DNA from 3 places in the Bacillus sp. XF8 genome. Region 3 is predicted to be linked to each of the others. Evidence: riboswitches for the same ligand, from Rfam matches in the RefSeq annotation. Region 3 holds a riboswitch; each other region holds the start of a gene.
The links. A riboswitch is a leader RNA that binds a small molecule or an ion and turns the genes downstream of it on or off. The one in region 3 is predicted to bind S-adenosylmethionine.
Positions count from the first base shown of each region.

Region 1: it holds a riboswitch for S-adenosylmethionine, as region 3 does, so the genes downstream of both, J4P91_RS05580 (bifunctional homocysteine S-methyltransferase/methylenetetrahydrofolate reductase) here and mtnW (2,3-diketo-5-methylthiopentyl-1-phosphate enolase) in region 3, are expected to answer to the same signal.
Region 2: it holds a riboswitch for S-adenosylmethionine, as region 3 does, so the genes downstream of both, metK (methionine adenosyltransferase) here and mtnW (2,3-diketo-5-methylthiopentyl-1-phosphate enolase) in region 3, are expected to answer to the same signal.

Region 1 covers NZ_JAGDQK010000005.1:41,117-52,075, reverse strand. The annotation lists gene J4P91_RS05585 (methionine biosynthesis PLP-dependent protein) at 1-654, opposite strand, end outside; SAM riboswitch class I at 725-837, opposite strand; SAM riboswitch class I at 1,234-1,344, shown strand; gene J4P91_RS05580 (bifunctional homocysteine S-methyltransferase/methylenetetrahydrofolate reductase) at 1,415-3,247, shown strand; gene metH (methionine synthase) at 3,247-6,648, shown strand; gene J4P91_RS05570 (undecaprenyldiphospho-muramoylpentapeptide beta-N-acetylglucosaminyltransferase) at 6,667-7,725, shown strand; gene J4P91_RS05565 (DUF3966 domain-containing protein) at 7,775-8,077, shown strand; gene J4P91_RS05560 (nucleoside 2-deoxyribosyltransferase) at 8,192-8,569, shown strand; gene J4P91_RS05555 (HD domain-containing protein) at 8,573-9,550, shown strand; gene J4P91_RS05550 (hypothetical protein) at 9,564-10,052, shown strand; gene J4P91_RS05545 (hypothetical protein) at 10,095-10,406, opposite strand; gene J4P91_RS05540 (DUF3912 family protein) at 10,641-10,856, shown strand.
Region 2 covers NZ_JAGDQK010000027.1:71,290-82,248, forward strand. The annotation lists gene J4P91_RS17155 (tetraprenyl-beta-curcumene synthase family protein) at 125-1,186, opposite strand; gene J4P91_RS17160 (alpha/beta hydrolase) at 1,223-2,026, opposite strand; gene J4P91_RS17165 (gamma carbonic anhydrase) at 2,101-2,613, shown strand; gene J4P91_RS17170 (phosphatase PAP2 family protein) at 2,759-3,292, shown strand; gene J4P91_RS17175 (glycosyltransferase family 4 protein) at 3,305-4,450, shown strand; gene J4P91_RS17180 (molybdenum cofactor guanylyltransferase) at 4,509-5,117, opposite strand; gene J4P91_RS17185 (MogA/MoaB family molybdenum cofactor biosynthesis protein) at 5,114-5,623, opposite strand; gene J4P91_RS17190 (hypothetical protein) at 6,038-6,217, shown strand; partial or broken gene J4P91_RS17195 (hypothetical protein) at 6,224-6,415, shown strand; gene J4P91_RS17200 (GNAT family N-acetyltransferase) at 6,430-6,954, shown strand; gene metK (methionine adenosyltransferase) at 6,996-8,195, opposite strand; SAM riboswitch class I at 8,362-8,484, opposite strand; gene pckA (phosphoenolpyruvate carboxykinase (ATP)) at 8,714-10,300, shown strand; gene J4P91_RS17215 (ATP synthase subunit I) at 10,626-10,959, opposite strand, start outside.
Region 3 covers NZ_JAGDQK010000004.1:71,576-82,534, forward strand. The annotation lists partial or broken gene J4P91_RS04560 (carbon-nitrogen family hydrolase) at 1-253, opposite strand, end outside; gene J4P91_RS04565 (pyridoxal phosphate-dependent aminotransferase) at 268-1,458, shown strand; SAM riboswitch class I at 1,511-1,616, shown strand; gene mtnW (2,3-diketo-5-methylthiopentyl-1-phosphate enolase) at 1,681-2,925, shown strand; gene J4P91_RS04575 (2-hydroxy-3-keto-5-methylthiopentenyl-1-phosphate phosphatase) at 2,922-3,581, shown strand; gene J4P91_RS04580 (methylthioribulose 1-phosphate dehydratase) at 3,578-4,216, shown strand; gene J4P91_RS04585 (cupin domain-containing protein) at 4,194-4,706, shown strand; gene J4P91_RS04590 (hypothetical protein) at 4,999-5,274, shown strand; gene J4P91_RS04595 (DUF3909 family protein) at 5,396-5,728, opposite strand; gene J4P91_RS04600 (NAD(P)-dependent oxidoreductase) at 5,728-6,609, opposite strand; gene J4P91_RS04605 (serine hydrolase domain-containing protein) at 6,614-7,744, opposite strand; gene J4P91_RS04610 (sensor domain-containing diguanylate cyclase) at 7,837-9,129, opposite strand; gene J4P91_RS04615 (nitroreductase family protein) at 9,492-10,109, shown strand; gene J4P91_RS04620 (hypothetical protein) at 10,402-10,620, shown strand; gene J4P91_RS04625 (DUF3915 family protein) at 10,925-10,959, shown strand, end outside.

The DNA.
Region 1 (10,959 bases), on a different contig from region 3:
TTCGCAAAGTGCCTGGCCTTTTGCAACGACTAGGCCACTTAGGACATCATTATGACCACCTAAATACTTTGTCGCACTGTGAAGCACAATATCTGCGCCTTCAGTTAACGGTTGTTGGATGTATGGGGTGTAAAAAGTGTTATCGACAATTAAAAGTAATCCATGTCTTTTTGCGACGGCTGCTACAGCTGTAATATCTGTTACTTGCATTAATGGATTAGTTGGTGTTTCTATAAAAATAGCTTTTGTTTGAGAAGAGATAGCTTTTTCTATTTGTTTTATAGATTGTGTATCTACGTATCTACATCGAATATTCCATTTTTCCTCATGTTCCGAAAATAAACGATAGGTTCCTCCGTATAAGTCTTCTGATACGATAAGTTCATCTCCAGAGCGGAATAAAGAAAGAACAAGAAGAACAGCTGCCATTCCAGAACTACAGGCGTAGCCTTGTTCGCCTTCTTCTAAATCGGCAATTGCGTGTTCTAAAAGACCACGTGTTGGATTTCCAGTTCGTGAATAATCAAAACCTGTTGATTTTCCAATTCCTTCATGACGATAAGCCGTTGAAAAGTAAACAGGGGGATTAACCGTTCCTGTTGTAGTTTCGCTTCGATTGCCGATTTGAGCTAGTTTTGTTTCGATTGTTGACATGTGAAATTCCTCCTTGATAAAAATAAAAAAAGCCTTCTAAGAAGAAGGCTTTCATGTAAATATAGTCTTCTCCTTATCTGTCAAATCTTTTCACAATTTGCTGGAATTAGCACCTTATTAACGAACGTGTTAATGGTTGCTGAGGTGTCATAGGGCCAGTCCCTCTACCTCTCTAGATAAGAATAATTTGTATGAAATTTTATTATGTTTTTAACTTTACAATAAAAAATGATTGAATTGCAACTTTATTTTAAATATTTTTTATTTTTCTGTTAATTCCATTGACTTTTAGTCTATCTCATGCTAAATTTATGAAAAAATTAACAAAGTTTGCTATATAAATACAAATTAAAAAAACGGCATACAACCTTTCTTTTTAGGTGAGAAGAGCATCCGTCTATGCATGGAAGCTGTCACATCCTCTTCTTGCTCCATGCGAAGTTAAAACAAAGAGAGAAAACGAGTGTAGGTCACCTTTTGTTCTTCGTGGCAGCGACTTATATGTTGAAGAATCAAACTGGATTTATATAAAAGGGGAACGTATTTCCTTTTAATTACATAAAAAAATATAAAGACAAACTCTTATTGAGAGCGGTGGAGGGAAAGGCCCTGTGAAACCCGGCAACCTTCAAACGAAATGTTTGAAACGGTGCTAATACCTGCAAAACAATTTGTTTTGCATGATAAGAGGAGGATTGATGATGTCCCCCTCTTCAAGGTGAAGAGGGGATTTTTATATTAATAGAAAAGAGGGAGATAAGTGAAAATTCTAGATTTATTATCAAAAGGAATTGTTATTGGTGATGGAGCAGTTGGTACGTTATTACATTCTCATGGTTTGCAAAGTAGTTTTGAAGAATTAAATCTATCAGATCCAGATTTAATTATATCTATCCATAAACAATATATAGCTGCTGGTGCAGATGTGATTCAAACAAATACGTATGGTGCAAATGAAGCAAAATTGCGTACATATGGCTTAGAAAATCAGGTTGTTCAAATTAATAGAGCGGCGGTAAAATTGGCGAAAGCAGCTGTGACAGATAAGAATGCTATTTTAGGGACAATTGGTGGGATGAAACATATCGGTGCGGTCACAACGACTGACATGGAACGGGAATTTATGTTGCTTGAGCAAGCTGGGGCATTAATAGAAGAACATGTGGATGGGCTATTACTTGAAACTTTTTATGATGAATTTGAATTACTACATGCAGTGAAAGTGCTAAGGAAGCAAACGGATATTCCAATTATTGCGCAGCTAGCGCTTCATGAAGCTGGCACAACTCAAAATGGGAATGATGTAAATGAAATATTAACGCGGCTTTTAGATTACGGTGCAAATATAGTCGGCTTAAACTGTCAGCTAGGACCGCTTCATATGACGGAAGCTTTCAAGATGATATCGATTCCAAAGAACGGTTATTTGTCAGCTTATCCTAATGCAGGTCTTCCAAACTATGTGGAAGGGCGCTACGTATATGAAGGGAGTCCTGCTTATTTTGAAGCAATGACACCGAAGTTTATTGAACAGGGGATTCGGCTACTTGGGGGGTGTTGTGGTACAACGCCAGCGCATATCGAAGGGATGAAACGTGGAATCGCCAACCTAACGCCTGTTACAGAAAAGCAAATCGTGCACAGACCGCAAGTGATTCATACACAAACAAAACGTTCTCGCACTCATATTACGCTCGCGGAGAAAGCAAAGAAGCAAACGACAGTTGTTGTTGAGCTAGATCCACCAAAAACATTGGATACACAGCGCTTTTTTGAAGGGGCAAGGGCGTTAAAAAGAGCGGGAGCAGATGCTATTACATTAGCAGATAACTCGTTAGCATCCCCACGTATTTCAAATATGGCAATGGGGGCATTATTAACGAAGCATGATATTCCAGTACTGACGCATTTAACGTGCCGTGATCATAATGTCATTGGTTTGCAATCTCATCTACTTGGTTTATCAGCCTTAGGAATGGAAGAAGTATTAGCTTTAACAGGTGATCCAGCTCGAGTTGGAGATTTCCCAGGAGCGACTTCTGTATATGATATGTCTTCTATTGAATTAATTAAAATGATTAAAGAAATGAATGATGGTCGATCCATTTTAGGAAAGTCCATCGGTCCTGCGACAAGGTTTTCTGTTGGAGGAGCTTTTAATCCTCACGTGAGACATTTAAAAGCAGCGGTGAAGCGAATGGAGAGAAAGGTTGCAGCTGGTGCGGAGTATTTCTTAACACAGCCAATTTACGATATAGCCTTAATTGAAGAAGTATACCAGGCGACAAAGCATTTAGAACAGCCGATTTTTATTGGAATTATGCCTTTAGTAAGTAAGCGTAATGCTGATTTTCTTCATTTTGAGGTGCCAGGCATTACATTGCCTGAGGAAGTAAGACAGAGAATGGATGGGCATGAAACACAGGAGTCTGCAATTGAAGAAGGAATTCATATTTCACAAGAATTAATTGATGCCGCGATGAAATACTTTAATGGTATTTATCTCATTACACCATTTTTAAAATATGAAATTACAGAAAATCTCGTTAAGTATGTGAAAGAAAAGCAAGAAGTGAAAGAGGGAATCAACTGATGAGACTAATAGAAGAAAGATTACAACATGATATTTTAATATTAGATGGCGCGATGGGAACGATGATTCAGCAGGCGGATTTAACTGCAGAAGATTTTGGCGGCGAAGAATACGAGGGGTGTAATGAATATTTAGTAAAAACAAGGCCAGATGTTATTTTAGGTATCCATAAAGCTTATATTGAAGCGGGTGCGGATATTATCGAAACAAATACGTTTGGTGCTACGAATATCGTACTGCATGATTATGAGCTGTCTCATTTAGATGAGGAGTTAAATGAAAGAGCGGCGTTTCTAGCAAAACAAGCGGTAAAAGAGAGCGGTAAAGAAGTATATGTAGCAGGTGCGATAGGGCCAACGACAAAAGCGATCAGTGTAACAGGGGGGGTAACATTTGAAGAACTAATTGAAGCTTATACTAGACAAGCACGGGGCTTATTACGGGGCGGTGTTGATGTATTGCTTGTAGAGACGAGCCAAGATATGCGTAACGTGAAAGCGGCGTATTTAGGGATTCAGCAAGCATTTGTGGAAGCGAATCATACGGTTCCGCTTATGATTTCAGGAACGATAGAACCAATGGGAACGACTTTAGCAGGGCAAACAATCGAGGCATTTTATTTATCAGTTGAGCATATGGAACCATTATCTGTCGGCTTAAACTGTGCTACAGGACCAGAATTTATGCGCGAACATATCCGTTCTTTATCGGATCTCTCAGAGTGTTATATTTCTTGTTATCCAAATGCTGGTCTTCCAGACGAGGATGGACATTATCATGAATCACCAACTTCACTTGCAGAAAAGGTGAAACAGTTTGCTGCAGAAGGGTGGATTAATATTATTGGTGGTTGCTGCGGGACGACGCCTGATCATATAAGAGCGATAAAAGCTTCACTTGAGTCTCTCAGGCCACGTGAGAATCATGAGCGAGAAGGTCATGGGATTAGTGGTTTAGAAGCATTGCAATATGATGATTCTATGAGACCGTTATTTGTTGGTGAAAGAACGAATGTGATTGGGTCACGCAAATTCAAACGGTTAGTAGCAGAAGGGAACTTTGAAGAGGCTGCTGAAATTGCAAGGGCGCAAGTGAAGAAAAATGCTCATATTATTGATATTTGTATGGCGGATCCTGACCGTGATGAAGTGGAAGATATGGAAAACTTTTTAGCGGAGGTTACGAAAGTATTAAAGGTTCCAATTATGATTGATTCAACGGATGAAAATGTAATGGCGAAAGCTCTTACTTATATACAAGGAAAGGGTGTTATTAACTCTATTAATTTAGAAAACGGAGAAGAGCGTTTTGAGAAAGTGACACCGTTTATCCACAAATATGGTGCCGCAATTGTAGTTGGGACGATTGATGAAGATGGCATGGCAGTTAGCGCTGAAAGAAAATTAGAAATCGCAAAGAGAAGTTACGAATTATTAACGAAGAAATACGGTATACGTCCATCGGATATTATTTTCGATGCACTCGTTTTTCCGGTAGGAACTGGTGATGAAGAATATATCGGCTCTGCGAAAGCGACAATAGAAGGAATTCGTCTTATTAAAGAAGCTTTGCCAGAGTGCTTAACGATTTTAGGAGTAAGTAATATATCGTTTGGTTTGCCGCCGGCTGGTCGTGAAGTGCTAAACTCTGTCTTTTTATATCATGCAACAAAGGCTGGACTTGATTACGCGATTGTTAATACGGAAAAACTAGAACGCTATGCATCCATTCCAGAAGAGGAAAAGGAACTTGCAGATGCACTATTATTCGAAACAACGAAAGAAACACTAGAAGAATTTACGAACTTTTACCGGGTTGCGAAGAAAAAAGAAGTGGTCATACAAGAAACATTAACGCTTGATGAAAGGTTAGCAAATTATATTGTAGAAGGAACAAAGCAAGGATTACAGGAAGATTTAAGTCTCGCGCTTACAGAAGAAAGAAAGCCGCTTGATATTATTAACGGTCCGCTTATGACCGGAATGGACGAAGTAGGTCGTTTGTTTAATAACAATGAGCTTATCGTTGCTGAAGTATTACAAAGTGCAGAAAGTATGAAATCTGCTGTTGCGTATTTAGAGCCTTATATGGAATCTAGTGATAGTGCGAAAAAAGGAAAAGTATTACTAGCAACTGTAAAAGGTGATGTACATGATATTGGTAAAAATCTTGTAGAAATTATTTTATCTAACAATGGCTATGATATTGTCAATTTAGGAATCAATGTCCGCTCTGATCGCATTGTTCAAGAGGTAAAAGAAAAGAAACCAGATATTATCGGACTTTCTGGATTATTAGTAAAATCGGCGCAACAAATGGTAGCGACTGCTGAAGATTTGCAAGCAGCAAATATTGATATTCCAATTGTTGTAGGTGGAGCGGCATTGACAAGAAAGTTTACAGATAACCGTATTTCACCTTCTTATAATGGACTCGTGTTATATGCAAGCGATGCGATGACAGGACTTGATCTTATTAATCGACTACAAAAAGAAGAAGAACGAGAAAAAATGAAGCAGGAAAAAAAGAATCGTCATCTTCATGTTGTTGTGAAACAAGAGGAGAAAAAAGCGGAACTGCCAGCTGTAATCGAACCGTTGGCGCCAGCGGAGGTTATGATACCAGACTCAACAAAGCGGGTCGTACTTCGTGATATCCCAGTTTCACATCTTGCACCATTTTTAAACAGACAAATGTTAATTGGACATCATCTTGGTTTAAAAGGAAATGTGAAAAAACTGCTTAAGGAAGGAGATAAGCGGGCGCATGAATTAAACAATTTAATTGATGAACTATTACAAGAAGGTCAATCTTGGCTGCGTCCAAAAGCTGTTTATCAATTTTTCCCTGCTCAAAGTGATGGACAAACTATCATTATTTATGATCCAGAAGATCATACACGTGTATTAGAGCGTTTTTCATTCCCAAGACAAGTGAAAGCACCGTACCGTACTTTAGGGGATTACTTGCGTCCTGTCGGTGATGAAATGGATTATGTTGCCTTTTTATCTGTTACAGTGGGGCAAGGTGTTCGTGATATTGCGGATGAGTGGAAGGAGAAAGGAGATTATTTGCGCAGTCATGCGATTCAATCATTAGCGCTGGAATTAGCAGAGGGACTCGCTGAGAAAACACATATGTTAATTCGTGATCGCTTTGGAATTCCAGATTCACCGGAGATGACGATGGAAGAGCGCTTCCGTACAAAATATCAAGGAATTCGCGTTTCTTTTGGTTATCCGGCTTGTCCAGAACTTGCTGATCAAGAAAAACTATTTCGCTTAATTCAGCCAGAGGAAATCGGTATCTCACTAACAGAAGGATTTATGATGGAGCCGGAAGCATCTGTAACGGCGATGGTATTTGCTCACCCCGAAGCACGATATTTTAGTGTACTATAGTGTAGAAGGGGGAGGCGTATGAAAAGAATAGTCTTTACAGGCGGTGGTTCGGCGGGGCATGTGACGCCAAATTTAGCAATTATTCCACATTTGCAAGAAAAGGGCTGGGATATTTCTTATATTGGTTCTTATCAAGGGATTGAAAAAACGATTATAGAGAACGAAGGAATTCCGTACTATGGTATAGCGAGCGGAAAGTTGCGCCGTTATTTTGATTTGAAAAATATAAAAGATCCTTTTCTGGCTATGAAGGGTGTAATGGATGCTTATGTGCGAATACGAAAATTAAAACCGGATGTTATTTTTTCAAAAGGTGGTTTTGTATCTGTACCAGTAGTAGTTGGTGGATGGCTAAACCGTGTTCCAGTTTTGTTACATGAGTCCGATATGACGCCAGGGCTAGCGAATAAAATTGCACTCCGCTTTGCTTCGAAAATATTTGTTACGTTTGAAGAAGCTGCGCAGCATTTGCCAAAAGAAAAGGTGGTTTATACAGGTTCACCTGTGAGGGAAGAAGTGCTACGTGGAAATCGTGAAAAAGGATTACACTTTCTTGGATTCCATGCTAGAAAACCCGTTATCACGGTTATGGGCGGTAGTCTAGGAGCGAAGAAAATCAATGAAACAGTACGAGAAGCATTGCCAGAGCTTCTTAAAAATTATCAAGTTGTTCACCTATGCGGAAAAGGAAATCTAGATGAGAAGTTACAAAGCATAGAAGGGTATAGACAATTTGAATATGTACACGGAGAATTACCAGATGTATTAGGAGCAACGGATTTTGTCATCTCACGTGCTGGATCAAATGCAATTTTTGAATTTTTAACATTGCAAAAGCCTATGATCTTAATTCCATTACCGAAAGCTTCAAGCCGCGGTGATCAAATTTTGAATGCACAATCGTTTGAAAGACAAGGGTATGCATCGGTTTTATATGAAGAAAATGTAACAGTGACATCCCTTATGGAGCATATACAAGAGTTAAATCATAATTGTGCAAAGTATAAAAAAGAATTAAAAAAGTATAGTGGGAAAGAAGCAGTACAGACCATTATGAAATATATTACGGAGGCATGATTTTAAAAAATCATGTCTTTTTTAGTAGAATGAAAGGTTCGAAGAATTGCTGTATTTATGTTACAATAACAGAGATTTAATAGGGGAATTCCAGTTCTTTGAGCGTGAAAATACGAATGGATTAGGAGTGACTGTGTTGGAGCTGAGTCTCTATGAAAATACTGCTCTGATTATATGTTTTGTTTTGTATGTTGGTAGTGTTATTGTTTACATTTCAAGGAAATTTTCACAAGAACGAAACTTGCAAAAATCGGAAATAACAGCCGAGTTAGAAATGTTAGCCGATGAAAGTGATAAAAAACAAAAAATAAAAGAGGACCATCAGGCATCCCACCACTTAAACGCAAAGTAAGTTTTGAAGGTGGGGCCTTTTTTGCGAGCTGTTGCAAGATCCTCCTCTATATATTATCGTGAACGCTAAAAAAGGAGTTTCCCTGCTGTTTTTATAAATAAGGAGCTAATTCATATGAATTTCTATATTGCCTCAGGTTTTCAAAATAAACATCTTGTTCAATTTGTAGCGAATAAATTGCAAGAAGCAGGATGGCGCCATACATATGATTGGACTCAAAATGAAAGAGCAACGAATAGAGAACAATTACAGAAGATTGGTCAGGCTGAAAAGCAGGCGATACAAAAGGCTGATGTTTTTCTACTTTTATTAGATGGCGGAAACGGGAGTCACACGGAGCTTGGTATGGCGATTGCTTTAGAAAAGAAAGTTTATTTGTACCATAAAAACAACCCGCTGCAAACAACGTTTTACCATTTACCAGAAGTGAGTATTTTTCAAGGAGAACTGGAGGAGTTTATTTCATACGTCATGAATAAAGGAGACGCATAGATCATGCAGATTTATGATACGATATACGGTAATTTTGAAATAGACGGCGTATTAGAAGAACTTGTGCGAACAAAAGCTATGCAAAGGTTGAAGAAAATTCATCAAGTTGGAGCGAGCTTTCTTGTAAAACCAGAGTGGAATGTAACTCGTTATGAGCATTCAATTGGAGTTATGCTTCTTGTAAAAATGCTGGGTGGGGGTGAAGCGGAACAAATTGCAGCATTGCTTCACGATGTGTCACATACTGCTTTTTCACACGTTGTAGATCGTGTATTACATAAAAAAGATGAAGACTATCATGAACATATTTTTGATACAGTCATTGAAAACTCAGATATCCCTCTTATTTTACAAAAGTATGGGTATGATTCTAAAATGCTTCAAAACTGGGAACAATGGATGCTGTTGGAACAACCATTACCAGCTTTATGTGCGGATCGTATAGATTATACACTTCGCGATTTACATACATATGGAATGATTTCAAAACAAGAAGTTTTTACATTTTTAAAGCAATTAATTGTTCGTGAACAACAAATTTGCCTTAGTACCATAGAGGCAGCAGAGTGGTTTACTGAGGTGTATTATAAAGAAACACTGGATTTCTTTTTACATCCATTAGGTTCCTACAGCTATTATGTACTAACAAATGTACTGCAAATTGCGCTAGAAAAACATGTGATACATATTGAAGACTTTCTTCTTGATGATGAGACACTGCTCCAAAAATTAAAAAATTGTCAGGTTGAAGAGGTAACGAATTTATTGAGTACTTTGCACCCAAATGTATTATTAGAAGAGAATGAACAGGAGTACGATATTTGTTACCTAGGTGGGAAGGAACGCTTAATTGATCCGTCTGTCTATAGGAATGGTAAAATATATAAGGCGTCTAGTTTATCTGAACATGTAAGGCTGTGTAATCAAAAAGCGAAAGAGAGCTTCAATAAAAATATATATTTAAAAATAAAGAAGGCATAAAGGAGTTATATATATGAAATTAGAACAAGGATGGGAAACAAGCTTCTTAGAAGTTGTACAGAAAAGTGAATTTAAAAAAGATGCACTACGTAGTCAGTTACTTTGTATGGACGGAGAAGAAGTAGAAGAACTTGTTGATGATTATGGGTATGAAGAGATTGTTAATCGTGAACATGATGAGGAATTAGCAGAAATCTTAGGTGAGGAACTTTTTGGTGAAATGGAACGTTACGTATTTTTATCTGCGCAACCTGAAGAAAAGCTCATTTCATTTGTAAATGGATTAGGATTTCATATTTTAGATTGGATTGTTTTGCTTGAAACAGAATTTGGGATAGATAGTGCAGTATTTTCATCGGATGCAGTAAAAATGTTAGAAAAACGATTTAAACAGTTTCCGTATATAGAAGATAAGACAATTTTTGATATGACAATTGGAGAAGCAATGGATGTATTAGAGTCTGTTACTGGTTTACAATTGAAAGAGAAGATGGGTATATAGTAGTAAAAATGAAAAAGAACGTGAGGGCTTCACGTTCTTTTTTTACATAATAATAATTTTGTCAGTTAATTTTTTTTGTCCTGTAAGAAGTGCATTCAAATACTCAACTTTTCGTATACAAGATTGAATATGCTTTTCAACTTCTTGCAACTCTGCTTGATGGTGCGTTTCAATTGGATGAATTTGCACGTTAAATTTTTCAAATTGATTGCTGTATGTGATTTCTGCATAGCCGCTCATGATATCGGTTTGATTATGAAATAAGAACTGTTTTGTTTCTTCGCAGTATGTTACATCTTGAAATCCATATGATTTTAATGCTTCGATTACTTTTGTAATAATTGTTATATCCATTTTTCTCCCTCTTTACGAAGTTCTGCTTTTCTATTATAACACGAAATAAGTCCGAGAAAGCGTTTCCAAATGCGTTTTCTCCTAATCTTTACGTATAATTCACAAAAATGATACAAACAAAAAATAATTGTAATAAAGGAAGGACTCTTTTACTGTTTCATCATATATATAGAGAAATAGTGCAATGAAAGGAAACGTATTTTCAAGTTGAGCGCAGTAAAAGAGGTGAGAATCTTGAATTTTGATATTACAGGACAAAAAGCATATGTAAAGGATGGGCCATATCGAAATCGACTTGGCATTATAAAGCAAAAAGAAAAGCAGGAAGAACCAAATTTTATAATTGTGATTGACGGTCAAAACATCGATGTAGAGCTAAAAGATATTGTTTTAGTAGGCGTAGATGTGCGGCAATTTCATGAATGGTGCGAGCAAAATGGCTATTTGTAAAAGGGACGGGCTGTGAAGTGAAACGTTAATTTTTATTTTGTGCGAGAAAAGGTTCGTTTTGAATAATAGAAAGAAGTTTTGACATGCATCAATAGCTTATAAT
Region 2 (10,959 bases), on a different contig from region 3:
ATTTCTATTATCTAGAAATCAGAATATAATGTCAAAACAAGATACACTACAAGGATATGTCACTCTTCTTGTAAAAAACAATAGAAAAAGACGTGCTTCATATACACGTCTTTTCATCCTTCTATCACTGCGCCATTTTCTTTCGGTACATCTTTCCATTCCAATAGAAGAATCGTGAAGTGAATCCACCATATTTCACAATGCGCCGTGCCATTTGCTGCATATTCTTTTGCTCTGATACCTTTTGATCAGATAAATAAATTCCAAGGAGACCGCGACTAATAAGGCGATGAAACTTCGCATGTGGTAAGTCGCCAATATTTCTTTCTGCTTCTTTTACAAAATGCTTCATTCGCTCTAATATAACTTGTTCATTTTCATAATAACTACAGAAATTTAAGTCTCCGCCGATGCGATCTTCTTCTTGATCAATAAAATAATCAAGTAAAATATGAAGCCCTTGTACATATGGGAAATAACCTTGCTTAATCTTCGCAATATCTTCATCAAGTAATTCATCATGAAACGCATATGCCACGAGACAAAAGATTCCAAGTGTTGATCCTGCACATGCGGAAAATTCAAACCAGCTCATCGGTGGTACGTTTTCCTTATGAGCTTCAAACCATGTTTGCAAGCGTGGTTCTCGCTCTTCTAGTTCCACATGCTTATGAATTTGCAAATCACAATAATAACAAGCAAGCTCGTGAAGAATTGGTGCAATCTTTTCATAATGCTTTGTTTTTCTTAGTACATCTTGGCATGTTGCGACAAGCTCATCTAAATAACCACCATCATCTTGATCATCTCGATAACGATAGTAATTACTTCCTTCACTCTCTGGTGTTAATGCAGTCAGCATTGATTCATGTAGTGCAGCAAAATCATTCGGATCAAGCGATGTACTACGATCACATAAGTTATCTAAGTAATCACTAATCGTCTGATACGCCACAATAAAACGAATACATTCCTCACGGTGTTCATTTGCAAGCAGCGCTAAAATACCACCGCCTTCACAATGAAACGTTTTATGTTCAATACTTGCAATTGCCTGATTATGAAGCTCATCATTTGGAATATGGTAGGCACGCTCTTTCCACATCGCTAGCTCATGGTGTACAACCGGAAACACATCACGGTATACTTTCGCCATGAGCGTTATGGGATTACTCGGTACGTTCACTTCTTCCTTCATCTCCTCTATTAAATGTACAAATCATTATTTATTTGTTTGTATTATATTATTTAAATGTGTTTCCATAAATGCTTTGGCATAACTAAAAATTTCATCTTTCTCATACTCATTCAATAGCTCATGATAACAATTCGGCCATTCTTTATATGCTTTATCACTTATTTTCAACCGATCAAACCATTTACGGACACGTGTTTTATCTACAAGTTTATCCTCACACGCCTGCATTAGCAAGAGCGGAACGTCTGGAAACTCATCTATTTTTTCATGAGCAATCTCAATAGATTTTATCAATTCACTATACCAACGAACTGACACCTTGCGCAAGAACAACGAATCATTTTCCATTGCATCACGAACTTCTTTATTTCGCGTTGACATTTCGACTGTAAGATTTGTGGGAAATTGGAGTTTTGGCGTGAAAATATTTAACAACTTTGAAGCAGCTCGAAGCGGAGCAGCAGGTACCGCTAAAACACCTAAGCATGGTGAGCTCAATATAATTCCATCTATATCTTCTCTCTTCGTTTCTTCCATCATTCGAATGACAATAAGACCACCCATACTATGTCCAAATAAAAAAATAGGGAGCCGATATTTTCTTGCTTCTTTCACCCATAATTTTATTTCTTCTATGTATTCATCAAATGAGTCAATATGTCCTCTATTTCTTGAAGTTGTTCCATGAGCTGGAAGATCCCCCATAACAACATGATACCCGAAATGAGTCCACATTTCTGCTAGCGCCTCATAACGTCCGTGATATTCCATCGCACCGTGCACAATCACGATTACGGCTTTGGCTGCTTCCGCTTCATAATTCCACATACGAAACTCCTCCATTTCACTCTTTTCCGTAATTTGATACACTAAAACTAGTTTCTAGGAAAGGAAGGCTTTACATGATATATCCTTATAAAGATAAAAATCCGAAAATTGCGAGTAGTGCTTTTATCGCTGACTACGTTACGATTACAGGTGATGTTACAATTGGCGAAGAATCAAGCATTTGGTTTAATACGGTTATTCGCGGTGATGTGTCTCCAACAATCATTGGAAACAGAGTAAATGTACAAGATCAATGTACGCTTCACCAAAGTCCACAGTATCCCCTTATTTTAGAAGACGATGTTACCGTTGGACATCAAGTTATTTTACATAGCTGTACTTTAAAAAAAGATGCTTTAATCGGGATGGGATCCATTATTTTAGACGGCGCTGAAATTGGCGAAGGTGCATTCATTGGTGCTGGTAGCTTAGTTTCACAAGGAAAGAAAATTCCACCTAACACACTCGCTTTCGGTCGTCCGGCAAAAGTCATTCGTGAATTAACAGATGAAGATCGAAAAGATATGGAGCGCATTCGCAAACAGTATGTTGAAAAAGGACAATACTATAAGTCACTGCAAAAATAGCCGTTACTTGCTGCCACTATAATGGCAGCTTTTTTCATTAAAACTCTAACGTTTTCTTTACAAAATCTTATTATTCCCTCAATAAAATCTTATTAAAATAAAAGATATCATCTGAATATATATGTAAATGAAGGGGAGAGTTTTCATGAAGGTCAGCTCCTTATATAAAATAGAATGTTACATTTTCAAAGGAATTAACCGTTACTTTGATCAAAAAACATTAAATATCTTTTTCCGCACGATTACACATATCGGTGGTGCAATCTTTTCTATCTCACTCACGTTATGCTTTCTTATCTTTTCAAAAGGACTTCTGCACACTGCCGCAATTGCAGCAGCTCTTTCATTAGCAATTAGTCATATCCCTGTGCAAATATTAAAAAGATGGTACCCACGTAAACGGCCTTATTTAACAATTCAAGATGCAAAATACCCATTACATCCATTACAAGATCATTCATTTCCGTCCGGTCATACAACAGCTGTTTTTTCAGTTGCCGTTCCATTTATTTGTTATGATCCAAACTTAGCAGTCTTTTTACTTCCATTAGCAATGATTGTAGGAATTTCCCGCATCTATCTCGGGCTTCATTATCCATCAGATGTATTTGTAGGTATGTGCCTTGGCACATGTTCTGGCATCATCTCTTTTTATCAATTCATTCCACTTTTCATGTAAAGGAGAGATTGGATGAGAGTCGCCATATTTACTGATACATTTACACCGCAAGTAAACGGTGTAGCAAAAACATTAGATCGTTTGATCCGTTATTTTCAAAAACAAAATATTTCCTATTCCGTATTTGCACCGCAGCATACAGCAGAAGATGACTTCGTAGCCAATGTGAATAAGATGAGAAGTATCCCGCTGAAAATATTATATCCAGAATGTCGAATTGCTTTTCCTACCCCGCGCATTAAGCGGGAACTTCTTAGCTTTAGACCTGACATCATTCATATTGCTACTCCCTTTAATATGGGGCTATGTGGCATGTATTACGCGAAAAAATTAAACATTCCTCTTGTCGGTTCCTATCACACAGACTTTGACGCCTACTTGCAATATTATAAAATTGAATTTTTCTCCAATATGCTATGGAATTATTTAAAGTGGTTTCATAGCCACATGCAAAAAAACTTTGTCCCTTCTCCCGAAACATTACAGCAATTAGCAAAAAAAGGATTTCAAAATTTATATATTTGGGGACGCGGAGTAGATTGTTCACTCTTCCATCCGGCTTACAATAAAGACGTATTCCGAAAAAAATATAATATTACTGCTCCATACATTCTTTCCTATGTCGGACGCATTGCCCCTGAAAAAGATATTGAAACACTTCGTACACTCATTCACACAACACTAAAAGAACGAAAAGGTGATATTCATTGGCTTATTGCTGGAGACGGTCCCCTTGCCGAAGAACTACGTGAAGCTACACCAACAACTAACGTGACCTTTACAGGATATTTAAAAGGGGAAAACTTAGCAGAAGCTTATGCATGCTCTGACCTTATGGTATTTCCATCGGCCACAGAAACGTTTGGCAATGTCGTACTCGAATCGCTCGGATGTGGTACACCAGTAATTGGTGCAAATTCTGGCGGAGTAAAAAATATTATTACAGATGGAAAAACAGGTTTTCTTTGTGGACCTAAAAAAACGGAATCATTTTTATCATCTATTTATCAGTTACTAAATAACGATGAAATGCGTAAACAAATGAGCATAGCTGCTTGTGCCTATGCTGCTACACAAAGCTGGGATGAGATTTTTCACGGTTTATACATGCAATATGAAGAAGTGCTTCAGCAAAACAATGCTGAACTACTTGCGTAATAGGAAAGTTCAACTCATCCGTAATACTCATAAAAGAAAAAGGTATGACTCTATAACGTCATACCTTTTTGGTCTTTTTCTCTTTAAGTAACCGCAAATATTCCTCTTGTGTATTTACATTCATAAACAATTCTTTCGCTACATTCCATTCTTCTTCCATCACATACTTTACGTTACACTGTGATAAAAGTTGTCCCATACTTCGTTTTTCTTCGTTTAACAATGTGTATATTTTTTCTTTTATACTATAATGATACGCCGCTAATAGTGGCTGCTTTCCTCCATCAATAACCGGAACAATTGCCTCATATTCACCACTTATTTGTCCTACTAATGCTGTAATCCACTCATTTGAAAGATTCGGCGTATCACAAGGCGAAATGATATACCACTCCGCCTCTATATGCGCCATCCCCGATACAATCCCAGCAAGCGGTCCCTCTCCTTTATAGGAAGGAATATCTTCTATAACAGGAACGTCTACTAAAGTAACGATCCTTTCTTTTATATCAGGATGACTAATCACAACTACATCTTGCACGGTAGTCTGCATCACTTGAACGATATGCTCGATAAAAGTATGTCCTTGCCAGCTTGCCAATGCTTTTGGCTCACCAAAGCGTCTCGACATACCACCCGCTAATACAATTCCAGCAAGCCTTTTCATTGACGATGCAGCTCAAATGTAATATGACCTAGCTCTGGTAAAATTAATTTGTTCATCGCAAGGCGAACTGCCCCGCTAGAACCTGGCATTGAAAAGATAACTTTTCTTCCAATTGTTCCGCCAATTGCTCTACTTAACATCGCCGCGCTTCCGATATCTTCTAAATAACTAATCATCCGAAACAATTCACCAAAGCCAACGATTTCTTTATCTAACAATGCTGAAATGGCTTCAATCGTCACATCACGCTTTGTAATGCCTGTTCCTCCATTTGTTAATACAACATCAACATCCTCTTGGTGATATCCACTTAATACAGCTTGCCTAATACTTTCTTTATCATCTTTTACAATTTCATAAGCAGTTACCGTATGTCCTGCTTCTAGTAATAATTCTTGTAGTAACTTACCACTCTTATCCGTCTCTTCTGTACGTGTATCAGAGACCGTAATAATTTTACAGCGCACCTCTTTCGGCGCTTGTTTTTTATGTTCTGTTACGCTCATATTTATCCTCTCCTTCTTATAACTACTCATAATTTTATCATATCGTATAAATACTTTATCAAATATGAGATACATCACATATCTACAATTATCTAGTGAATGACCGAAACATTATGATACAATATAAGTATATATAACCATAAAAAGGGATTTTTTCTATACCTCTATTTTATAATCTTAAACAACATGTCCCATGGATTCCTTTTCTTATAATTCTAATTCCCTTTCAACTCATTACCCATAGATTAGATATCAATTTTCTAAAATTATACGTATTCATGCTAAACGGCTCTAGTCGCTATTATCAAGTACCGTGCTTCCTCTTGTTTTAGCATTTTTATTTCAATGGATTAGAAATCGTACGAAATAACCAGATACATACTAAATAAACTTTCATACTTAGGAGGTTCATTCATGGAACTTTATCAAAAACTCACAACCGTATTTATCCTTCTATTTGTCGCTTCCATCAGTGCTGGGATGGCGTTAAAAGATGCTGTACCAAATGCAACGATGGGTGGAATCGGATTTGCAACACTCTTTTTACTATGCAGTGCATTTTGTGCTGGAAAAGCGCGTCAGAAGAAAGGATGATATCCCATGTTCCGTAAAAAAACGACACTTTGTAAGTCATGCGGGAAAGAAATAAAAACGTATAAAAAAGCTTAGATTCATATGCCTTTTCCAGCGAGTGGAATGGCAAATATAAAAAAGTATATTGAACTTGAGCTAGAAGTGTATTGCAGTTCTTGTGCTGGAGTACGTAAAACCCACAGTAATGAAGTGAAATAAAGGAGGTTTTTCACTTGTTCGAAACAAATCGGATTCGTTTACGAAAATTTTCAGAAGGTGATATTCCAACCTATTACCATTGGCGAAATGATATAGTAGTGATGAGCACTACCAGTCTCAATCTCGATACATATTCTTTCTCGGAAACAGAACAGTTTTGCAAACAAATCATTCACTCTTCCACCTCAAAAAGTTATATTATTGAACAGAAAAAGGGTAGCCTTCCAATCGGAATCACATCTTTAATTAATATTGACCCACATAATCGAAATGCAGAATGTATCATCGATATCGGAAAGAAAGATTACTGGGGGCAAGGGTACGGAAAAGAAGCATTAACTTTATTATTAGACTATGCCTTTTTAGAATTAAACTTACACCGTATATCCTTACGTGTATTTTCATTTAATGATAAAGCGATACACCTTTATAAAAAACTTGGATTTCAACATGAAGGTACGTGTAAAGAAGCTGTATTTCGAAATGGAAAATGGCATGATATTGAGCTTTTCGCCTTACTGCAGACAAATTACAAATAAAAAAGCTTTGCGTAAAAACGCAAAGCTTTTTCCTTTTTATATTATAGACCAGCTTGCTCTTTTAAAGCTGCTGCTTTGTCTGTACGTTCCCATGAAAGATCTACATCAGTACGTCCGAAGTGTCCGTAAGCTGCTGTTTGTTTGTAAATTGGGCGACGTAAGTCTAACATTTTGATGATACCAGCTGGGCGAAGATCGAAGTTACTACGAACTAGCTCTACTAGTACTTCTTCAGATACTTTACCAGTGCCGAATGTATCAACTGAAATTGATACCGGTTGTGCTACGCCGATTGCGTATGCAAGTTGTACTTCTGCTTTTTCAGCAAGGCCAGCTGCTACGATGTTTTTCGCAACATAACGAGCTGCGTATGCTGCAGAACGGTCAACTTTTGTTGCATCCTTACCAGAGAATGCACCGCCGCCGTGACGAGCATATCCACCGTAAGTATCAACGATAATTTTACGTCCTGTTAAACCAGCATCACCTTGTGGTCCACCGATTACGAAGCGTCCAGTTGGGTTAATGAAGAATTTTGTTTCTTCATCCATTAATTCTGCTGGTACGACAGCTTTAATTACTTGTTCTTTTAAATCACGATCGATTTCTTCCCATGTAACTTCTGGATGGTGCTGCGTTGAAATTACAATTGTATCGATACGTACTGGTTTACCATTTTCATCATACTCAACTGTAACTTGCGTTTTACCGTCTGGACGTAAATATTCTAATGTTTCATCTTTACGAACTTCCGTTAAACGACGAGCTAATTTGTGAGCAAGTGAGATTGGAAGTGGCATTAATTCTTTTGTTTCATTACATGCGAAACCAAACATTAAACCTTGGTCTCCTGCACCAATTGCCTCAATCTCAGCGTCAGTCATTTGACCTTCACGTGCTTCTAACGCTTGGTCAACACCCATAGCGATGTCAGCAGATTGCTCATCGATAGATGTTAAAACTGCACAAGTTTCTGCATCGAATCCGTATTTTGCACGAGTATAACCGATACCTTGGATTGTTTCACGGACGATTTTTGGAATATCTACATAAGTAGAAGTCGTAATTTCCCCCGCTACCAATACTAAACCAGTTGTTACTGTTGTTTCACAAGCTACACGTGCATTTGCGTCTTTTGCTAAGATCGCATCTAAAATTGAATCAGAAATTTGGTCACAAATTTTATCTGGATGTCCTTCAGTTACAGACTCAGATGTGAACAGATGACGTTGTTTTGTCATGTGGTAAACCTCCCTACAGTAATTGTATATATTGTACGGAACTCATCCTTAATTTGCCACAAACTGCGACATTCATTTATTCTCCCACACAAGTATAAAGAAAAACCTTTCCTAATTATAGAGGAAAGGTTTAATTTGCTACTTGCATACTGCTTTTTGCCCTTCGCTCTTATCGTTCGAGACCGTTCGCCTCGCACAGGTTTTAGCACCTATTCACTTGCTTATTACCGTTACAAGTGAGGTTGCTGGGCTTCATCGGGCCTGTCCCTCCGCCAGCTCGGGATAAGAGAGTATCCGTCCCAACCTATACTAAAGAAATGATATTCATTTGTCAATTAATATTCACATATTCCTACAAGTTTTTCGCATTTCGTGTCGAACAAAATATTAATAGGAAAATAATACATTCACACAAACAAAAATAAATAAATAGTATACATTATTTATATAATTGTGTTATACTCTTGATGGGGATTACGAGAAAAATTTCATTAAAATGAAAAGGATGGTATATAAATATGGGTACTGTGAATGTCCAAATTGGATTACATGAATTACTGAACGGAAGCAACGCACAGATTCAACTAAGCGTTCCACAATTAGTGGAAAAAGTACTAATGAGAAACGAAGGAAAATTAACTTCTACTGGTGCCGTCTCTGCTTCTACAGGAAAATATACAGGACGTTCTCCTAAAGATAAATTCATTGTGAAAGAAGCATCGGTTGCAGACAAAATTGCTTGGGGACCTGTAAATCAACCGATTTCTGAAGAACATTTTAATAAATTATACACAAAAGTATTGGAATACTTAAAAGAAAAAGAAGAATTATTCGTATTTAAAGGGTTCGCTGGTGCTGATCGTAACTATCGTCTTCCATTGCAAGTTGTTAACGAATATGCATGGCACAATTTATTTGTACATCAATTATTTATTCGTCCAACTGAAGAAGAATTAACGAATCATGAAGCTGAGTTTACAATTGTCTCTGCACCAAGCTTTAAAGCAGATCCAGCGATTGACGGCACAAACTCTGAAGCATTTATTATGGTTTCATTTGAAAAACGCATCGTATTAATCGGTGGTACTGAATACGCTGGAGAAATGAAAAAATCTATCTTCTCTATTATGAACTTCTTACTTCCAGAACAAGATATTTTATCTATGCACTGCTCTTCAAACGTAGGTGAAGAAGGCGATGTTGCTCTATTCTTCGGTTTATCTGGAACAGGTAAAACAACATTATCTGCTGACCCACACCGTAAATTAATTGGTGATGATGAGCACGGTTGGTCTGATAACGGTGTGTTCAATATTGAAGGCGGTTGCTACGCGAAATGTATTAACCTTTCTCATGAAAAAGAGCCACAAATTTTTGATGCAATTACATTTGGATCAGTGCTTGAGAACGTTGTAATTGATAATCAAACACGTATTGCAGATTATAATGATACTGCATTAACAGAAAATACGCGTGCTGCATACCCAATTCATGCGATTGATAATATCGTAGTACCAAGTGTTGCAGGACATCCAAATACAATTATTTTCTTAACTGCTGATGCATCTGGAGTATTACCTCCAATCAGTAAATTAAATAAAGAGCAAGCTATGTACCATTTCTTAAGCGGTTACACTAGTAAACTAGCTGGAACAGAGCGCGGCGTAACGTCTCCGCAAGCGACATTCTCAACTTGCTTCGGTTCTCCATTCTTACCACTCGATGCATCTCGCTATGCTGAAATGCTTGGTGAAAAGATCGAGAAACATGATGCAAAAGTATTCTTAGTGAACACTGGCTGGACTGGCGGCGAATACGGCGTTGGAAAACGTATGAACTTAGGTTACACTCGTGCAATGGTGCAAGCTGCATTAAACGGCGAGCTTGATAACGCTGAAACAGCGAAGCATGACGTCTTCGGTCTTGAAGTACCACTTCATGTACCAGGCGTACCTGATGAAGTATTAATGCCTGAACAAACATGGGCTGATAAAGCTGCTTACAAAGCAACAGCAATCGAACTTGCAGGTAAATTCAAAGAAAACTTCAAGAAGTTCGAGAACGTTTCTGAAAACATTATCAAATTAGGTGGCCCAATCGCTTAATTGAACCTTTACTGTCTGAATGACCTTTACTCATATGAATAAGTATATTGTAACCTGAAAGTTTCGCGTACTCACCGACAAAACCCATGCGGCTTTACAGGTTACACATACTTACATAAAAAAGAAGCTTACGCTAAAAACGTAAGCTTCTTTCTATATATTCACTTTGATTTTTCCTCATATAAATCGCGGCTTTGAAAACAAAAGCAGATTCCCCACTCACTTTCTTCTTTTGTTTTCACATGGCATGGGGCGAAAAAAGGCACTGTCCGCTTCTACCCATGGTCGGACGCTCTCTCCCACCTAAAAGAAAAGGTTCTTGTATTTATTTCTTCGCATCTTTCATGCTATAGTATCCTAAATTAATAACGATTAAGAAATAACCACCCATAATCCCCACAGCAAATGCCCACATGACCATATGGTGTTCAATCTCATACATAATAATCGCGCCTAGTATCGCTGCTGCGAACCGATTAATCATACCAAGTGTTGGTGCTTTACTCTTTTTTACAATACTATCTCCAAGCTTTTCAATACGTCTTCCTAAAATCCAAACACAATACATACTAACGAGTAAACCAATCCCAACGCCTAAAAAGTGAGCAGAAAAAGGTGTCATCGCCCATCCTAATAGCATCGCGCCTAGCAAATAATAC
Region 3 (10,959 bases):
AATTTCCGGCAGTCTTTCTAGGTCATAACCAGTCGTCCAAAGTTCTGGTAATACGATAACGTCCGGCTTTCCTTGCATCGCTTCTCCTATTTTTTTCTTTGCATTTTCAATATTTGTGTTCACATCACCAAAAGCAATATCCATTTGAATACATGCGACTCTCATTTTATCCGCCCCATTTTCAATTATTTTTTTCTTTACAAAAACTTGGAAAGGTTATATTATTTGTCACTAGAATTGTAACAACTTTCAAAAGAGGTGGAAAGTATGAAACATTTTCAACCTTCCGAGATTGTAACATCATTACCAACACAGTTTTTCGCTTCACTTGTTGCAAAAGTTAACAAAGTAGTTGAAGCAGGTCACGATGTTATCAATCTAGGACAAGGCAACCCAGATCAACCAACACCGCCGCATATCGTAACAGCTTTACAACGTGCAGCAGAAAAAGCAGTTCACCATAAATATCCGCCATTTCGCGGACATGAAAGCTTAAAAAAAGCCGTTGCGACGTTCTATGAACGTGAATACGGAGTCAACGTAAACCCTAAAACAGAAGTTGCTATTTTATTTGGTGGTAAAGCAGGGCTGGTTGAATTACCGCTTTGTTTTACAAACCCTGGTGATACAATTCTTGTACCTGACCCAGGATATCCTGACTATTTATCAGGTGTCGCTTTAGCAAAAGCACAATTTGAGACGATGCCATTGTTAGCAGAAAATAATTTTTTACCAGATTACAATAAAATCAATGATTCTATTGCCAAACAAGCAAAATTGATGTTTTTAAATTATCCTAACAATCCAACTGGTGCTGTCGCATCAAAAGAGTTCTTTGAAGAAACAATTACATTTGCAAATGAAAACGATATTTTAGTGGTTCACGACTTTGCCTATGGAGCAATTGGCTTTGATGGTAACAAACCAACTAGCTTCTTACAAGCAAACGGTGCCAAAGATGTTGGTATTGAAATTTATACACTATCAAAAACATTTAATATGGCTGGTTGGCGCATCGCCTTTGCTGTCGGTAACGAAAGTGTAATTGAAACGATCAATTTACTACAAGATCATATGTATGTAAGCATTTTTGGTGCTGTGCAAGAGGCGGCTCGCGAGGCACTATTAAGTTCACAATCTTGTGTAAATGAATTGGTTGAACGCTATGAAGCACGGAGAAATGTACTCATTACAGCTTGCCGTTCGATCGGCTGGGATGTTGTCGCACCAAATGGATCATTTTTTGCATGGCTTCCCGTTCCTGATGGTTATACATCGGAGCAATTTACTGACTTATTGTTAGAACAAGCACATGTAGCAGTTGCACCTGGAGTCGGATTCGGCAAACATGGTGAAGGCTACGTTCGCATCGGGTTATTACATACAGAAGAACGATTACAGGAAGCTATTCAACGAATCCAGAAATTAAAAATTTTCAAAAAGCCATTGACATCCTAAAAAAACTCTGTCAAAATTCAGATATCAAAAAAATTTTAACATTTCTAAATACTTCTTATCAAGAGCAGGTGGAGGGACGAGCCCGACGAAACCCGGCAACCGATCTACAATTGTAGGCACGGTGCTAATTCTCGCAGCATTACGCTGACAGATAAGGAGCTGGTTGTAAAAAAACCTCTCCTTAGCTGAGAGGTTTTTTTATTTAACTAGGAGGTTATGAAAATGAGCGGAATAACAGCAACATATTTAATCCATGATGATTCCCATAATTTAGCGAAAAAGGCTGAGCAAATTGCTCTCGGTTTGACAATTGGTTCATGGACTCATTTACCACACTTATTACAAGAACAATTAAAACAACATAAAGGTAGCGTCATTCATGTCGAAGAGTTGGAAGAACAAGAACATGTAAATACGTATCTTGGAAAAAAAATAACACGTGGACTCATTAAAATTCATTATCCATCACTAAATTTCAGCCCTGATTTACCAGCTATTTTAACAACAACTTTTGGAAAATTATCATTAGATGGCGAAGTTAAACTGATTGATTTAACATTTTCAGATGACTTAAAAGAACATTTCCCTGGCTCTAAATTTGGCATTGAGGGAATTCGAAATCTCTTACATATTCACGACCGTCCACTTCTAATGAGCATTTTCAAAGGAATGATCGGACGCAATATCGGATATTTAAAAACTCAACTACGTGATCAAGCAATTGGCGGTGTAGATATTGTAAAAGATGATGAAATCTTATTTGAAAATTCATTAACACCGCTCACAAAACGAATTCATGCAGGAAAAGAAGTATTACAGTCTGTATACGAAACATATGGTCATAAAACTTTATATGCAGTAAATTTAACAGGACGTACGTATGATTTAAAAGAAAATGCAAAACGAGCAATCGAATACGGTGCAGATATCCTACTCTTCAATGTATTTGCGTACGGATTAGATGTACTCCAGTCACTTGCAGAAGATGAAAATATTTCAATTCCTATTATGGCGCATCCTGCTGTTAGCGGTGCTTATGCATCATCAAAATTATACGGATTTTCTTCACCATTGTTACTTGGAAAATTGCTTCGTTATGCTGGTGCAGATTTCTCTTTATTTCCATCACCATACGGCAGTGTTGCATTAGAAAAAGAGGAAGCGCTTCTTATTACAGAGGCACTAACAAAAGAAGACCCTGCTTTAAAAAGAAGCTTCCCTGTTCCATCAGCTGGCATTCATCCTGGTTTTGTTCCATTTATCCTTCGCGATTTTGGCAAGGATGTTGTCATTAACGCAGGTGGTGGTATTCACGGTCATCCAAGCGGTGCACAAGGCGGCGGAAAAGCATTTCGAGCAGCAATTGATGCCGCTTTGCATCGAACACCATTGCATGAAGTAGATAACACTGATTTACATGCTGCACTGCAATTATGGGGAAATCCATCTCGCGAGGTGAAAATATGAGTATTCAAATCTTCTGTGACTTTGATGGAACCATTACAAATAACGATAATATCGTTTCCATTATGGAAAAATTCGCACCACCAAAAGCTGAGGAAATAAAACAAAAGATTTTATCACAAGACATTTCTATTCAAGAAGGTGTATCACAACTTTTTAAATTATTACCAACAACTTTGCGTGATAATATCATCAGATTCCTCAAAGAAACAGCTAATATACGCACTGGTTTTGAGGAATTTTTACAGTTTATAAATGAAAATAACATTTCTTTTTATGTTATTTCTGGAGGGATGGATTTCTTCGTTCATCCCCTCTTGGAAGGACTCGTTCCAGAAAACCGAATTTATTGTAACGCGACTGATTTTTCCGAAAAATATATCGAAGTAAAATGGCCACACCCTTGCGATGAACATTGTAATTATAATTGTGGCCTTTGTAAATCAACATTAATTCGAAACCTTAGTTCTAAAAATGATTTTCATATTGTAGTAGGCGACTCAATTACAGATTTACAAGCAGCCAAACAAGCTGATAAGGTATTTGCTCGAGATTTTCTTATTACAAAATGTGAAGAATACCATATTCCTTACACACCATTTGAAACATTTTATGATATTCAAACTGAATTACGGCACTTGTTGGAGGTAAAGTTATGAAACAACTTTTTCGTCAGTGGCATAACCTAAGTGAAATAAAAAAGGAATTAACGAGTCGCAACTGGTTTCCAGCAACAAGTGGAAATATTTCTATAAAAGTAAATCACGAACCACTTACCTTTCTTATTTCAGCAAGCGGTAAGGATAAAACAAAAACAACACCTGATGATTTTCTATTGGTAGATTATCAAGGAGAACCAGTCTTAGAGACCGATTTACGCCCTTCTGCCGAAACCATATTGCATACGCATATTTATAACCATACAAATGCTGGTTGTGTCCTGCATGTTCATACAACCGATAATAACGTCATCACAAATTTATATAACGAAGAAGTTATTCTTCGTAATCAAGAAATTATTAAAGCCCTTGATATTTGGGAAGAAGGTGCAACAATTCGCATCCCAATTATTGAAAATGATGCCCACATTCCTTCACTTGGGGAAAAATTCAAGAAGCATATCCGTGAAGATTCAGGCGCTGTATTAATCCGAAACCATGGGATTACCGTTTGGGGAAAAGATAGCTTTGATGCAAAGAAAAGATTAGAAGCATATGAGTTTTTATTCCAATTTCATATAAAACTATTATCAATTCAAGGAGGCGTTTCACATGGCGCAAATTTATATTCATGAAATAAATACTCGCATTGAAAATGAAGTGGAAGTAGAGCAATTTTTACAAGGAGAAGGCGTTTTATATGAGAAATGGGATATTTCAAAACTTCCTGCTCATTTAAAAGAAAACTACTCCTTAACTGATGAAAACAAAAAAGAAATTTTAACAGTATTCTCTAAGGAAATTGCTGATGTTTCAGAACGTCGAGGTTATAAAGCACATGATGTTATTTCCCTTTCAAATGCAACTCCTAACCTTGATGAGTTATTAATTAACTTTAAACGAGAGCACCATCATACTGACGATGAAGTTCGTTTTATTGTCAGCGGACATGGTATTTTTGCCATTGAAGGTAAAGATGGGCACTTCTTTGATGTTGAACTTAAACCTGGTGATCTTATCTCAGTACCTGAAAATGCAAGACATTATTTCACATTACAAGATGATCGCCAAGTTGTAGCCATTCGTATTTTTGTTACAACGGAAGGCTGGGTTCCTATTTATTAAGGTAGTTAGTTGAATAAAAGGAATTGGACCCCCTTTTCCTTCCTTTTATTCACTCTACATATATACATCCTCCTATGGAACAGGCTTATTTCAAAAATATGAAATAAGCCTGATTTTTTGTTTTTTTCGACACTACACAAACCTTCTCCTTATTTAAGAATTTATCAAGTGTATTTATCAATAAAATTTGAACATTTTTTGAACTTTTTCTGAAAATTCTGTTTAAATTGTGTTATAATACAAATAATAGAAAATGAAGTGAAAAGAAAACTGCAAAAAGAGGGGGAAGAACATGAATTTAATTATAGCACTTATACTTGGGGTTACTTGTGGAGCTATTCCTGCTATTCTTGGAGCAATTATGGAGGAATTAGAAATCGGTATGCTAGGTTTTGTCGCATCTTCTGTAAGCGCTTTACTCTTTGGTTTATTCGGCGCTATTCCTGTTGCTATTCTCTTTGCATTATATATATTACGTCACGCTCGTACAAAACAATTCCGTCACAATCATATGGCTAAAATCATCCCATTTCCAATTGAACGCTCTCGTCGTGCTTCTAGCTTATAATCCATTACTATATCCTCACCATACATCTACTTCAATATAGCCTGCCTTTTCAAAATTAACTTCCAGCTTTTCCGAAAAAATATTTTAAACATAATAAAAAAGTCCTCAAATGAGGACTTTTTTATTTATTATCTTCCAAAAACTGAAATAGTTCTTGTAAATGAAGAGCATCTTCTCCATAACTAACAGATACATAGCGTACTCCATCAATTTCAGCATGCATATAAAGATCGATTCCTTCACGATCGTACTTTAAAGCTAAATAAAATTCCATTTCTTCTAGCATTTCCTTTGATGCTCGAATAACATAATGACCGTTCTCATCACGTCCATACTCAAATGTTGGCTCAAAATCATACTTTTGTTTAAATGCTGCTTGTTGTTTATCATTAATTGGCATACAGGTTGCACGCTGCACAGCATCAATCATTCCATCAAATTTTTCTAAATCCATTATATTACCCCCATATATTTCTTATACAAAACCTGTGTCCCACTATCCTCTTCTCCCGCTTCTATTAATTCATTATATAGCTCTTTTGCTAGAGCTAATCCAGGTACAGGTAATTCTAACTTTTCAGCTTCATCTAATGCAATCTTCATGTCCTTCATGAAATGTTTTACATAAAACCCTGGCGCAAAGTCTTCCTTTAGCATACGCGGAGCTAAATTACTTAATGACCAACTACCAGCTGCTCCAGTTGAAATACTTTTTAGTACTTTATCTGGATCTAAACCTGCTTTCTTTGCATACGCTACCGCTTCACAAACTCCTATCATATTAGAAGCGATCGCAATTTGATTACACATTTTTGTATGTTGTCCACTTCCTGCTGGTCCTTGTAGCTGAATGTTTTCCCCGAGTTTCTCAAATAAAGGTAAACAAACTTCATATACTTCTGGATCTCCACCAATCATAATGGCAAGTCTTCCTTCTTTCGCTCCAATATCTCCTCCCGATACCGGTGCATCTAGAGTATGTACATTCTTTGTTTTTCCAGCTTCATATATACGCTTTGCTAGTGTTGGTGTAGATGTTGTAAAATCAATTGCAATTGTACCTTCATTTGCATGTTCGAGAATTCCCTCTGTTCCAAAATAGATTTCTTCTACATCATGCGGATACCCTACCATCGTCATAACAACATCTACATTTTTCACCAATTCTTTTGGTGAATCACACCAATGCGCTCCTTCTTTTAATAAAGAAGTTGCTTTTTCTTTCGTACGGTTATACACATATACTATATAGCCACCTTGTAATAAATGCTGTACCATACTTTTCCCCATAACACCTGTACCTATAAAACCAATTGATGAAATTACTTGTTTCATCCACTCATCCCCTTTGTTCTAATAAGTCGCTTACCATCTTTCGAAATTCCTTATTGAAATCATCATTTATGCTATTTTGTACATTTGAGAATAAAACAACAAATGTTCCCTTATCTTTATTAAAATTATTAAATGTATTCCAACCAGCAAGTACACCATGATTATGAAAATAATCATGGTAAATATATAAACTAAATGCATATTGTTTTTCGGATGAAGGTGTAAACATCGCTTGTATACTTTTCTCTGAAAGAAGTTTTCCGTTTATAATCGCTTCATCTAACTTTTTCATATCTCCAACTGTAGTATACATCTCACCACAGCCATATAACCAATCCATTGCCAATTTTGGTGCAGGTACAAGTACATTATCTTTCTTTGTATATCCTTTAGTAAAATGTTGATCTCCTGGCACCATATTCCCCATGCCCGATTCATACATTTTCGCTCGCTCAAAAATGTTTTCCTTTATATATTCACCTAAAGGCTTTTTAGTTATATTTTCTATAATATAAGCCAACACCATATAATTATAATCCGTATACCTCCAGCCAGTTCCCGGTGGAAATTCTACATTTTGTTTTCCAATCCACGTAACTAAATTTAAACGTGACGCGGCATTTACTTTTCCCTTTCCCTCCCCTGGTAAACCCGAAGTATGTGTTAATAAGTGATATAATGTGATATTTTTATTTGCCGGAAATACAGGAATATATTTATTTACATTGTCCTGAATATTTAACTTTCCTTGCTCTTGCAACTGTAAAATTGATGTTGCCACAACAGTCTTAGTAATTGAACCAATTCGATATTTGGTTTGTGGCGTATTTTCAATTTTACTTTGAACATCCGCATATCCATATCCTTTGTTCAGCACAACATGATCTTTATCTGTTACAAGAACCGTTCCATTAAAATCTTTATTTTTTAAATATTGATCTAACTTTTGTGCCACACTAGCATAATCAATTGACGGTTCCTTTTTTTCTTCCAAATTATCCTGTAATTCAGATTTAACAGAAGGCGTTACCTTTGATGTTGACACTTCTTGCTTCTCCGACGTATAAAAAAAGTAGTACACAATTCCGCATACTATAAAGCAGCCGAAGACCATCATAATAAATCTTTTTATCATTCAAAAACCTCCGCAGTTACTTCGTTATAAATGGTCCCCTCTTTCTATTATCAGACAACAGAAAAAAATCGCAACACTTTGTTGCGAAAAATTCACATTTTTTCTTTTCTATATAAACGCACTTGGTTTTTCCCATTTTTTTTCGCTTCATATAAAGCAATATCCGCTCGCTGCATCAATTCTTCTTTTGTAATCCCTTGCTCATATAAAGCAACTCCAAAACTTGCGGTTAACTTCGAAATGCTCGAGAATTGTTTCGTTTCAATAAAAAAACGTAGTGATTCAGCAACTTGGAAGGCCTCTTTTTCCGTCGTATTGATTACTAATATAATAAATTTTTCTCCGCTCCACCGTGCGAAAATATGCTGGGATGCTATTTTAGATTTCATAAGTTCGGCTAACTGAATTAATGCTAAATCACCAAAATCATGACCATATGTGTCATTCACTTTTTTAAAATCGTCTATATCAAAAAGAATAATTGCCATTGTTTGATTCATTCGTTTCTCTTTTTTCCATTTTTCTTCTAATAGTTGTTGAAACTTCAAACGATTATATATTTCTGTTAAAGAATCAATTGCAGCAAGCTGTTCTTGTTCTTGATATAGTTCATCTAATTCCGTAATATCTGTACACTTAACAATAAACCTAGAGAAATCTTCTGGTACAGATGCAGCACGTAATAAAAAAACAAACTCTTCGCCTTCATGATTATACATTTTTATTTTTCTGGCTTGCGCTAAAGAATCATCGAGCCAAGTTATATCGTGATCTGTTGCGTAATATCCATGCTCTTGAATAAAATGTTCCGCAAATATCATATGATTCTCATGATATGAAACTAAATTTTCATATCCAAAAAAACTCAAAAAGTTCGTATTACAGTCGACGATCTCATCATCTTCTAAAATGAATAATAAATCATTTTGAAAATCAAACATCATTTGAAGAAGCTCTTGTTGAATAGTCACTTGTTGCAATAGTGTTAATTGATAGAGGCTTTTGTTTACCTCTTCTAACACAGCCTGTGGTGTAACAGGAGCTATCACAATATTTCGTACCCCTATTGTAAGCAAATCTACAAATTTTGAAGTCACCGGCTGATCCCAGATAACAATAAAAGAACTCATTGAATTATATATTTGTTTTATATACTCTACTTGCGTACCATTCGACACATAAATGATCACAATTTGTGGTCGCACTTTTTCAAATAACATTTCTCCTTCTTCAAAACTACTTGCTATAAACATACATTTCGGATGTATATTGTCTATCGTATACTGGTGATTACGCCCTTCTTCTATATAAAGTACATTTACATGGAGATCCTGTAATACATTTTGAAAAACCGTATTCTCTAATAAAAAATGTAATATGTTCACCACTGGTCTTCACTCACTTCATATATCCTGTTCTACTGAATTCTTCACTATCCTTTTCTATAAGGGACCGTTATCAAAAGAACCCGATTGGTGAGGGCTGATCATCAACAGGAATGAGGAACTCTCCCACTGACAGAAGCTTCACTTTACATATTTCTTCTTGATCTGTGAATCATCCTTTTATTGTATGACTATATGAATGACAGCGATTGTACGAATGTCCCTTTTTATTCTATTCTCAACAACTTGACAATTAAAATAAAGATATTATATTCTTTTACAGTAATAACTTACAAAATGTAAGTTGATTTTTTTACATATGGTATTTTTTATAAATCCGCATAAAACTTAGGAGGTATATTATGACACAGCAAGATTTCTTTACTGTTTTATATGAACGAACATCTAATCGTGCATTCAATCCTGAAAAAGAGATTTCAAAAGAGGAATTACAAGAAATTTTGAAAGCAGCTGGTCAAGCACCGTCAGCTTGGAACTTACAACATTGGAAATTCCTTGTTTTCCAAGGCAAAGATGTACAAAACCGTTTACATCCAATCGCTTATAACCAACAACAAATTCTCGATGCCTCTGCAGTAGTCGCTATTTTAGGTGATCTAGAAGCAAATAAAAACATTGATTCTGTATATGGACCAATCGTAGAGCAAGGATTTATGAAAGAAGAAGCAAAAGAACGTTTAGCACAAAATATCGAATCTGCATATAAGCGTGAACAATATCCACGCGATGCAGCCTTCTCTAATGCATCCTTAGCCGCAATGCAACTTATGCTTGCAGCTAAGGCAACTGGCTGGGACACTTGTGCAATCGGTGGTTTTAATCCGCAAGCACTAATGGATGAATTTAATGTTTCTTCTCGCTATGTACCAATCATGCTAATTACAATTGGTGAATCTACATTAAAAGGACATCCAGCACCACGTATGAATGTTGAACAAGTAACAGAATGGGTAAAATAAAATAAATTAAATCTATACTATCTTGAAATTTCAGGGTAGAAAGTTACTAACTATGAATAATGAGTTAAGAACGAAGGCTAGTGTCCTTCGTTTTTACTTTAATGTCATCTCTCTGTAATAACTCTATATAAAAATCGACATAACTCTATAAATTCAACTTCATTCTCCCCTGATATACGCTTAAAAATGACGTATCGTGTCGAATTATGTTTCTAATTTGAAATATAGGGGTGTTTTTTTGTTACAATTATGATACAATAGTAACAAATAGATAACAAGAGAGGGATTTTCATTGAATTCATATGGAAGCTTTATTGCATTTTTAAGCTATACCGTAACTGTACTGCTTCTATACTTTATTGGAGATGCCACAAATATTACAATGCTACAATTTCCAAAAGAAAAAGCACTACAGCTAGAAGACGGACTACATATTTCACAATCTATCGTACCATTACTGTTGGCTCTTCCCGTGTATGCAATCGTTTTATATAAAAGTAAAAAAGTGTAAAGGATACCTTGTTATCAACGAAGGTATCTTTTTCTATGTATCCAATTATACGTGGATAATAAGTCCCCTAAAAACTCTTATTGATGCAAAGATGATAAAACCCAAATTCTTGAATAAAGAAAAAACACTAAGAAAAGTTTCGATCTATCCTCCTGTCATTTGTCCTTATCTAAATACCATTAAGTAACAAATACCTATCTAGTCATTTAAAATAAGAAAATATCCCAGCAAAAATTCCCGCTCTGTCCAATCACCACATATGTAACTTACATACATTATAAGTGTGAAGGGGGTGATGAGAATTATGTTTGGATCTTTTGGATGTCGTGACGACTTTAG